Linked DNA regions of Priestia megaterium. Each later gene encodes a partner of the first gene's protein in a complex. Links are inferred from orthologs where the notes say so. Each region holds a gene or a part of one and is shown on either strand. Other genes may lie near its edges.

The links. The genes of interacting proteins can lie anywhere in the genome.
Region 2: the proteins of uvrB (region 1) and pcrA are in contact, whole or in part, in a crystal structure (PDB 7EGT), measured with the Thermus thermophilus proteins. The link is inferred for Priestia megaterium from one-to-one orthologs. Residues at the interface, in WP_096411307.1 of Thermus thermophilus: Glu23, Leu25, Arg26, Asp27, Gly28, Glu29, Arg30, Phe31, Arg55, Glu326, Asp327, Phe328, Glu379, Ser382, Gln383, His398, Gly400, Arg401; in WP_096412145.1 of Thermus thermophilus: His654, Arg656, Phe657, Gln666, Asp668, Glu669, Lys680, Arg681, Leu682, Ser683, Lys685, Tyr686, Ala687.

Annotation. Positions count from the first base shown.
Region 1 is NZ_CP023317.1:4,809,659-4,815,866, forward strand. What follows is about bases 3,273-6,208. They hold uvrB (excinuclease ABC subunit UvrB), read right to left. Parts: upstream 5,763-6,208; coding sequence 3,783-5,762; downstream 3,273-3,782. Other genes in these bases: uvrA (excinuclease ABC subunit UvrA), read right to left, coding at 3,273-3,776; CEQ83_RS24745 (sigma-54 interaction domain-containing protein), read left to right, coding at 6,098-6,208. Also shown: CEQ83_RS24725 (DUF4097 family beta strand repeat-containing protein), read right to left, coding at 1-462; CEQ83_RS24730 (hypothetical protein), read right to left, coding at 501-812; more of uvrA, read right to left, coding at 900-3,272. UniProt on the Escherichia coli protein: The UvrABC repair system catalyzes the recognition and processing of DNA lesions. A damage recognition complex composed of 2 UvrA and 2 UvrB subunits scans DNA for abnormalities.
Region 2 is NZ_CP023317.1:240,415-245,210, reverse strand. What follows is about bases 1-2,997. They hold pcrA (DNA helicase PcrA), read right to left. Parts: upstream 2,614-2,997; coding sequence 388-2,613; downstream 1-387. Other genes in these bases: pcrB (heptaprenylglyceryl phosphate synthase), read right to left, coding at 2,666-2,997; ligA (NAD-dependent DNA ligase LigA), read right to left, coding at 1-367. Outside these bases: more of pcrB, read right to left, coding at 2,998-3,364; CEQ83_RS01350 (glycine--tRNA ligase), read left to right, coding at 3,876-4,796. UniProt on the Escherichia coli protein: A helicase with DNA-dependent ATPase activity. Unwinds DNA duplexes with 3'-5' polarity. Translocates on single-stranded DNA with 3'-5' polarity. Initiates unwinding more efficiently from a nicked substrate than double-stranded DNA.

The DNA.
Region 1 (6,208 bases):
CTGCAAGAAAGTGCGGCGCGCTTCATCCGAATTCTCTACTTTGTAGATAGCAGCTTCACACTCTATTCGTACTTCTGTACTTCCCCAAGGTCGGAGTTGAACGCTTCCATTTGCTAAATCTACGTCAATCTCTTGAATATATGCTTCTGATTGCTGAAAGATGTGCTGAACGTCAATCGAAGGACCAAAGTTAAAATCTAAATCTCCTTCTTTTACTTTTTTTACCGTTTGATCTACAAATGTAAATAATTTTTCCTTTAAAGAGCTTTGAGATGACTTAGAAGCGTACGTTTTTTTCTGTTTTCCTCCTACATAAGGGGATAGCTCAGCTTTATCAGGCGTAGCATAGTAAGAGTCATTAGCTGAGTCTTTTTCCAGTGAATTCAGCAGGGTTAAAGCCTCATCTACGCTAAGTTTCCCTTCTTCTACCATCTGTAAAATTTGTTTGCGCTTTTCACTCATACCTTCCATCTCCTCTTTACGTTTTAGTCATTTAACTTTTATCTGCTTAATATTTGTATCCCTTTTACAATATTCCATACAAACACAACAACATTAACTAAAGAAACAACAACTAAAGCTACAATTAAAAGAATAAATACCGTTCCACTAGAGCCAGTAAGAGCAGGAAGCAAGAAAAATAAGAACAAGATCGCTGTAGCGATAGGTAATAAATGTGACAAAAATGCAGTTTTTGCATGTTTCTTTACTTCTATGTTATGAACAACAAAATAAATAATAATAGGTAATAAAAATGGTGCAAAGAAAACGCTAAAATAATTTAAGGAAGATAGTATGCGATTTCCTTCCATAATAATCAGCTCCTTATATCATGTATTACGTTTTAATGAGTTAAAAAGTTTCATTCTTTATAAAAAAGACACCAATGCTGGTGTCTTTTAACGAGTTAATGCCTCTGCTTTTTCAACTTTTTTCTCCATACGCTTACGGTCACGTTCTAAAATTGGCTTCAAATAATGGCCCGTATAGGATTCTTTTACTTTCGCCACTTCTTCTGGCGTACCCGTAGCCACAATTTGTCCGCCTTTATCTCCACCTTCAGGCCCTAAATCAAGTAGATAATCAGCTGCTTTGATCACGTCTAAATTATGTTCGATCACTAGAACTGTATCTCCATTTTCAACTAAACGCTGAAGCACTTTTAATAAACGTGCGATATCATCGACATGAAGACCGGTAGTCGGTTCGTCTAAAATGTACAGCGTTCTTCCTGTTGAGCGACGGTGAAGCTCTGAAGCTAACTTTACACGCTGGGCCTCTCCACCCGATAAAGTAGTGGCCGGCTGTCCAAGCGTGATATAGCCAAGTCCTACATCGTAAATGGTCTGCAGCTTCCGCTTAATCTTTGGAATGTTTTCAAAGAAGTGAAGCGCGTCTTCAACTGTCATATCCAACACATCTGAAATGTTTTGATCTTTGTATTTTACTTCTAAAGTTTCCCGGTTATATCGTTTGCCGTGGCAGACTTCGCAAGGAACGTATACATCTGGCAGGAAATGCATTTCGATTTTAATAATACCGTCTCCTCGACAAGCTTCACATCGGCCGCCTTTCACGTTAAAGCTAAAGCGGCCTTTTTTATATCCGCGCACTTTTGCTTCGTTTGTTTGGGCAAATACATCTCGAATGTCATCAAATACACCTGTATAGGTTGCAGGGTTTGAACGAGGCGTACGGCCTATGGGAGACTGATCAATATCAATGACTTTATCTAAATGTTCAATGCCTTTGATTTCTTTATGTTCTCCTGCTTTGCTTTTTGCTTTATGCAGCTTTTGCGCCAATGATTTGTGAAGGATATCATTTACAAGCGTACTCTTACCTGATCCAGATACACCTGTAACAGCTGTGAATACACCTAACGGAAGCTTTGCTTTTACATTTTTTAAATTGTTTTCTTTTGCTCCTATAATTTCAATCATCCGATCTTTATCTATCGAACGTCTTTCGGCTGGAAGTGGAATAAACTTCTCTCCTGATAGATATTGACCCGTTAAGGAATTTTCATCATCCATCACTTCCTGAGGCGTGCCTTGAGAAACAACGGCACCCCCGTGTACGCCGGCTCCTGGTCCGATATCAATTAAATAATCAGCTGCCATCATCGTATCTTCATCATGCTCTACAACAATCAACGTATTTCCAATATCGCGCATGTCTTGCATTGTGCGAATTAAGCGATCGTTGTCACGTTGATGAAGACCGATAGAAGGTTCATCTAAAATATAAAGAACCCCCGTCAAACGAGAACCGATTTGAGTAGCCAAGCGAATGCGCTGCGCTTCCCCTCCTGAAAGAGTTCCAGCAGAGCGGTTCAATGTTAAGTAATCAAGTCCCACGTTAATGAGAAAGCTTAGACGCTCACGAATTTCACGCAGTATCATATCCGCAATCTTCATGTCTTTTTCAGATAAACTGAGACTTTCAAAAAAGTCATATGCTTCTTTTACTGAAAAGCGTGTTGTATCTCCTATATGCTTTTCGTCAATAAGCACCGCTAAGCTTTCGCGTTTTAAACGATTTCCTTTACATTTTGGACAAGCTTGCTGAGCCATGTATTTTTCCATTTGCTCACGGATATAATCAGAACTTGTTTCATGATAACGGCGTTCTACGTTCCGAAGCACACCTTCAAATTCGATATGATTTTCTCTTACTTGGCCAAAATCATTTTCATAGCGAAAATAAATTTTTTCTTTACCGCTGCCATATAATACTTTATCAAATAAATGTTCCGGGATATCTCGAACCGGCACATCCATGTCGATGCCGTAATGTGTACATACGGCTTCAAGCAGCTGCGGATAGTATTGAGAACTTGTTGGCTCCCAAGGTGCAATTGCGTGCTGATGAAGTGTTAAGTCATAGTTAGGAATCACTAAATCTTTATCCACTTCCAATTTCGTTCCTAAACCGTCACACGTTGGACACGCCCCGTACGGACTATTAAATGAAAACATGCGGGGCTCAAGTTCTCCAATGGAGAAGCCACATTTTGGACAAGCATGATGCTCGCTAAAAAGTAATTCTTCCTCACCTATTACATCAATAATTACTTTCCCATCTCCAAGGCGAAGAGCTGATTCCAAAGAGTCCGACAAACGAGCGGCTACACCTTCTTTGACAACAACGCGATCAATCACTACTTCAATGGAGTGCTTTTTGTTTTTTTCCAGTTCAATTTCTTCTGTTATTTCACGCATTTCTCCGTCTACTCGAATGCGAACGTACCCTTCCTTTTTAATATCTTCTAATACTTTTACATGGGTGCCTTTTCGGCCAGATACCACAGGGGCCAGTACTTGAAGTTTTGTACGTTCAGGGTACTCTAAAATTCTATCTACCATTTGCTCAATCGTTTGAGACGTAATTTCAATTCCATGATTAGGACAAATCGGCTTTCCTACACGAGCAAACAAAAGGCGCAAATAGTCATAGATTTCGGTCACAGTTCCGACGGTTGAACGAGGGTTTCGGCTCGTTGTTTTTTGATCGATTGAAATAGCAGGCGACAATCCTTCGATCGAATCTACATCTGGCTTATCCATTTGACCTAAAAACTGTCTTGCATACGCCGAAAGTGACTCGACATAACGTCTTTGTCCTTCAGCATAGATTGTATCGAAAGCTAAAGAAGATTTACCAGAACCTGACAACCCTGTTAATACCACTAATTTGTCTCGCGGGATTTCAATATCGATATTTTTCAAATTGTGGGCTCGTGCACCTTTTACCACGATTTTTTCCATCGCCATGTTTTATCACCCTTCCGCTTTTAATTCTAGAATCAAGTCACGAAGCTCAGCTGCGCGTTCAAAGTTAAGCGCTTTGGCTGCTTCTTTCATTTCTTGTTCCATTTCTTCTACGAGCTTTGCTTTTTCTTTTTTATTGAGTTTATCAAATGCCGGTGCTTCTTCATACGTTTCTGTATCTTCTGCTACTACTGTTGCACGAATTGAGCCTCGAACTTCTTTTTGAATCGTTGTCGGTGTGATACCATGCTCTTCGTTGTAAGCTTCTTGAATACTTCTACGACGCTTGGTCTCATTGATAGCAATGTCCATGGAGTTTGTGATGCGATCTGCATACATAATGACATGTCCATTAGCATTTCGCGCAGCACGTCCGATGGTTTGAATAAGCGATCGTTCTGAACGCAAGAATCCTTCTTTGTCCGCATCTAATATGGTTACTAACGAAACTTCTGGAATATCTAAACCTTCACGGAGTAAGTTAATCCCTATGAGCACATCATATTTTCCAAGCCGCAGCTCTCGGATAATTTCAATACGCTCGAGCGTCTTCACCTCAGAGTGAAGATATTGAACTTTAATGCCAATTTCTTTTAAGTAGTTCGTTAAATCCTCAGACATTTTCTTTGTTAACGTCGTGACGAGCACTCGTTCATTTCGCTTAATCCGGTCGTGAATTTCTCCAATTAAATCATCAATCTGCCCTTCAATTGGTCGAACTTCAATATTTGGATCTAATAATCCCGTTGGACGGATAATTTGTTCAATCACCTCAGGCGCCTTCTCAAGTTCGTAAGGACCTGGTGTTGCTGAAACATGGACGATTTGTTTAATATGCTGTTCAAATTCATCAAATTTAAGCGGACGGTTATCTAATGCAGACGGCAAGCGGAAACCATGGTCCACCAACACTTGTTTACGCGCTTGGTCTCCATTATACATTCCTCTAACTTGAGGAATGGTAACGTGGGATTCATCCACCACAAGAAGGAAATCTTCCGGGAAGAAATCCAGCAGTGTATAAGGTGTAGAACCAGCCGGACGAAGCGTTAAATGACGAGAATAATTCTCGATTCCTGAACAAAATCCCATTTCTCTCATCATTTCTAGATCGTAGCGAGTGCGCTGCTCCAAGCGCTGCGCTTCTAAAAGCTTTCCTGCTTCTTTTAACTTCTCTAGCTGTTCTTCTAGTTCTTTTTCAATGTTTTGAATGGCCACACGCATTTTTTCTTCCCTCGTGACGAAGTGAGATGCCGGGAAGATAGCCACGTGTTCACGATCTCCAATAATTTCTCCTGTTAAGGCGTCGACTTCGCGAATGCGGTCAATTTCATCCCCGAAAAATTCCACGCGAATACAGTGTTCATCTCGAGACACAGGAAAAATCTCAACAACATCACCGCGAACGCGGAACGTTCCGCGCTTGAAGTCAATATCGTTTCTTTCGTACTGTACATCCACTAGCGTACGAAGCAGCTGATTGCGTTCTTTTTCCATTCCTACTCGAAGAGATACGACCATTTCTTTGTATTCTTCCGGAGACCCTAATCCATAAATACAGGATACGCTGGCAATAATAATGACATCTTTTCGTTCAAAAAGAGCAGAAGTTGCCGAGTGACGAAGTTTATCAATCTCGTCATTAATGCTTGCATCTTTTTCAATAAATGTATCTGTTTGAGGTACATAAGCTTCAGGCTGATAGTAATCATAGTAACTGACAAAGTATTCGACTGCATTATTAGGAAAAAACTCTTTAAACTCACTGTACAATTGACCAGCAAGCGTTTTGTTATGAGCCATTATTAATGTCGGCTTATTTATTTCCTTAATAACATTAGACATAGTGAAGGTTTTTCCCGTTCCTGTAGCACCTAATAATACTTGATGCTGCTTACCTTCTTTAATTCCTTTCACAATCTTTTCAATTGCCTTTGGCTGATCACCTTGCGGTTGATATGGGGATACTAATTCAAACTGATCTTTCAAATGAAGGCCTCCGTTTCTATTTTCTTGTTTTATCTATTTTTATTACGATATGTAAAAACCGAAAACACGAACTGATATTCGTATTTTATCACTTTATACTCATAAATGAAACTAATGAGTATTAATCTTATATAGTGTTTGTTTGTTTTGATTTTTTACCCTGTTACTTTATTACCCACTAAATTCTTATACTACCCTTTTCGAGGGGAATACAACTCTTTAGATGAAAGCAATAAAAGAAAGTAAGCTGCCTAATTGTTTGAAAAAGATAGGCTTTTGCGCCAATTTCTAAATTATGATACAGTATAAAAAATATGTACTGAGAGGGGTTTAGTATGGCAAGCGTTGATCAAGTTCTTATAAATAACTCCTTTATAACAGTTGAAGAATCAACTTCTTTAGCTAAAGTGAAATCTGAACTTTCCAACTATGATTTCGTTGTAGTC
Region 2 (4,796 bases), 4.6 Mb from region 1 along the record:
GAGATACAGCAAGCCCGTCAATTTTAAGTTCGCATACATAAGAAAACTCGTCTTCAACGGCTTGGCGCACTCGGCGATCAAAATCTCGAAGGTCTTCTTCATTAAATGCATTTCCTAAACTTAGCATAGACGTTTGATGCTGAACCTTCTCAAACGCATCGAGCACTTGGCCGCCGATGCGCTGAGTAGGTGAGTCAGCTGTTTTTAATTCTGGAAACGATTCTTCTATTTCAATTAACTCATTCATTAATTTATCGTATTCTGCATCTGGAACAGATGGCTGATCTAACACATAATATTCATAACCATATTGATTTAATAAGTCACGTAATTCTTGAACGCGTGATTTTGCTGTCTCAAACTCCATATTCTAGCTCCTTTTCACGATTACACTTTCGTAACCGGGGCAAATTTAGCAAGCAGTCTTTTTACACCTGTAGGACTAGGAAAAGCAATGTCTAATTCTTTTGAGTCTCCTTCTCCTTTTACACTTACAACTGTACCAATTCCCCATTTTTTATGCTCGGCCTTATCTCCAACGCTCCATCCAATCGATTCACTGCCCGTTGATACAAGCTTCGTTTTTGCCACGGCCGCTTGTCGGCGCGCTGCAAACGGCGAAGCTGAAGCCCCTGAACGACCAGCAGCAGGCTTGCGCATCGTTTCATTTAAAGATTCCACAAGCTCGCTTGGGATTTCTCCAATGAAGCGCGATTTTGGATTGACGTTTGTTTTACCAAATAGTGTACGCATTTGAGCATTTAATAAATACAATTCTTGTTCAGCACGTGTAATCCCTACGTAGGCTAAGCGTCGTTCTTCTTCCATTTCATTATCTTCGAATAACGATCGGCTATGAGGGAATACGCCTTCTTCCATACCCATTAGGAAAACAACCGGGAACTCTAGACCTTTTGCTGAGTGAAGCGTCATCAGAATCACTTGTTCGTTCTCTTCTTCTTCCTCGTCGTCAAGCTTATCGATATCAGCAACAAGCGCTAAATCGGTTAAAAATGCTACTAAGCTCTTATCTTCGCTTGCTTCTTCAAACGTTTTTGTAACAGATAAAAACTCATCAATATTCTCTAAGCGACTTTGTGCTTCAATTGTTTTTTCTACTTTAAGCGCTTCACGGTACCCTGTTCTTTCTAATACTTGTTCCACAAGCTCTGTTACAGACATATAGTCTTGCATTTGAGCTAAGTTTGAAATCATGGATTGGAAATCACGAAGTGCCTTTGTTGCTTTACCCGTTAACCCCATCAATTCTACTTCATCAAGCGCTTTGAAAATAGAAATGTCATGAACGTTTCCGTAATTGGCTACTTTATCGACTGAAGTAGCTCCAACTCCGCGTTTTGGAACGTTCACAATACGAGCTAAGCTAATGTCATCATCTTGGTTGGCAATTAAGCGCAAGTACGCAAGCAAATCTTTAATCTCTTTGCGGTCGTAGAACTTAATCCCGCCGACAATTGTATAGTTAATATTAGATTTTAGCAGTACTTCCTCCATTACACGCGACTGTGCATTTGTACGATACAAAATGGCAAAATCGCTATATTTACGTTTGCCGCTGTCTACTGCTTCTTTGATTTTACGTGCTACAAACTGTGCCTCATCATGCTCACTCATTGCTTGGTAATGATAAATCTTCTGGCCTTCATCGTTTTCCGTCCATAAGTTTTTCACTTTACGATTCATATTGTTTGCAATGACGCCGTTTGCCGCAGCCAAAATCGTTTTCGTTGAACGATAATTTTGTTCAAGCAAAATGGTTTTGGCTTTTGGGTAGTCTTTTTCAAATGACAAGATATTTGTAATATCAGCCCCGCGCCAGCGGTAAATAGACTGATCTGAATCCCCTACTACGCATACATTTTCAAATCGTGCGGCTAGCAAGCGAACCAGCATATATTGTGCATGGTTTGTATCTTGATACTCGTCCACATGAATATATTGAAACTTGCGCTGATAGTACGTTAACACTTCAGGAACTCGTTTAAATAACTGAATCGTTGTCATAATCAAATCATCAAAATCGAGCGCTTGGTTTTTCTTTAAACGCTTTTCATACTCTTTATAGACTTTACTTACAACTTCTTCATATGGTCCTGCTGCTGTTTTATCAAATTCTTCCGCTACTTTCAGTTCATTTTTAGCTGAACTAATGCTTCCTAATAGCGAGCGCGGATCGAATTTTTTTGGGTCGATGTTTTGATCTTTTAAAATGTTTTTAATAACGGACAGCTGATCCGTTGAATCTAAAATCGTAAAGTTGCGATTAAAGCCAATACGATCAATATCTCTTCGTAAAATACGTACGCACATCGAGTGGAACGTTGAAATCCAGATATCTTCTGCCACTCCGCCAACGATACTTGCCACACGCTCTCTCATTTCACGAGCTGCTTTGTTTGTGAAGGTAATAGCTAAAATATTCCAAGGTGCAACTTCTTTTTCCGCCATTAAAAACGCAATTCGATGCGTTAATACGCGTGTTTTCCCACTTCCTGCACCGGCCATAAGTAATAATGGTCCGTCTGTTGTTTTAACTGCCTCTTGCTGCTGAGGGTTTAATCCTGTTAATAATTTTTCACTTAAAAAATTCACGTTTTCACCGCCTATATCGAACATATATTCTCTATTCTACTTTATTTATTTTTCACTGTGCAATATTCTTTTTTACCGCTTTTACCGTTTTTAATGCTTCCGATAAATTTGTATAAATAACATTTCCTACAATAACTGTATCAGCTAGCTCTCCCATCTCACTTGCTTGCTCTTTTGTCTCAATACCGCCGCCGTAAAATAACTTCGTCTCATTTAGCGAATTTTTCACTTCTGCCACTAATGCAGGGTCTCCATATGTTCCGCTGTATTCTAGATAGAAAACGGGCAAATGAAACATGCGTTCAGCCATGCGAGCATACGCTACAACATCTTCTGCATCCAAATCGGTTTTCGCTTCCGTTAGCTCAGCTACTTTTGCTTCGGGGTTAAGTACGCAGTATCCTTCTACAAAAATTTCATCCCAGTCCATGATCTCTCCGTATTCCTTCATCGCCGCGTGATGTAAATCAACAATCCACTTTGGATCCTTGCTGTTTAAAACGGTCGGAATAAAATAAGAATCAAACCCAGGCGTTACAGAGTCAATTGTTGATACTTCAAGCGCACACGGCACCGTGTAGCGGCGAATACGCATTAACAGCTGCAGTACATTGTCTAGAGTCACTCCATCAGATCCTCCGACAAGAACCGCATCCGTGCCGGATTCGCAAATTTTCTCCAAATCTGCATCTGAAATCTCTTTATTAGGATCTAATTTAAAGACATGTCTCCACTCTTTAATATCATACATATAGGTTCCTCCATTTCTTTACACTTAAAAGTTCGCGCTCGTCCATTTGTTCATTATAACAAAACTAAGAGGGTGAAATGAAAGGAAAACCGAACTTTTCATCACGTTTTTTGTTTTCAAAAAATATGTACAAAAGATATGGTTTCACCCTCAAATTCGGAAGAAAACATCACAAAAAAAGCCCATTTTGCACAAGGTTATTGTTTCTCTGCATAGGATATGCTAATATATAGCTACTAAAATTCATATGATATACGCTGAAGGATCAATAGTACTTAAATCCTCTTCACAAAGCGAACTAGGGACGGTGGGAGCCTAGAGAATGGTTTAAGGAAAAGGCAATCTGGAGTATATACAGACGAAGGTGGATACATTTTGTATCAACCAGGGTGGAACCGCGGGAAAAACTCTCGTCCCTGGGCATATTGTTGATATGCCCAGGGACGAGAGTTTTTTTGTACCCGCTCTTTTTGTTTCGCTTGAATTACTACCATTTACAGGAGGAATTAGAATGTCAAAAACAATGGATCAAATCGTATCTCACGCCAAACATCGCGGCTTTGTATTTCAAGGTTCTGAAATTTACGGCGGTCTTGCAAATACATGGGATTACGGCCCGCTTGGCGTAGAATTAAAAAACAATATTAAAAAAGCATGGTGGAAAAAATTCATTCAAGAATCTCCATACAACGTTGGTTTAGACGCTGCGATTTTAATGAATCCAAAAACATGGGAAGCTTCTGGTCACTTAGGAAACTTTAATGACCCAATGATCGACTGTAAGGATTGTAAAGCTCGTCACCGTGCTGATAAATTAATTGAAGAAAAGCTTCAAGAAAAAGGCATTGAAATGATCGTAGACGGCCTTTCATTTGATGCAATGGCTGACTTAATTAAAGAACATGAAATTACATGTCCTGAGTGTGGTTCAGCTAACTTCACTGAAATTCGTCAATTTAACTTAATGTTCAAAACGCACCAAGGTGTAACTGAAACATCAACAAATGAAATTTACCTTCGTCCTGAAACAGCTCAAGGTATTTTCGTAAACTTTAAAAACGTTCAGCGCTCAATGCGTAAAAAGCTTCCATTCGGTATCGGCCAAGTGGGTAAAAGCTTCCGTAACGAAATTACACCTGGTAACTTCACATTCCGTACACGTGAATTTGAACAAATGGAGCTTGAATTCTTCTGTAAACCAGGCACTGAATTAGAATGGTTTAACTACTGGAAAGAAACATGTAACAAATGGCTTCTTTCTCTTGGCATGAAAGAAGAAAACGTTCGTCTTCGCGACCATGATGATGATGAACTTTCTCACTACAGTAATGCAACAACAGACTTTGAATACAAATTCCCATTCGGCTGGGGCGAACTATGGGGCGTAGCTTCTCGTACAGACTATGACTTAAAGCAGCATATGGAACACTCT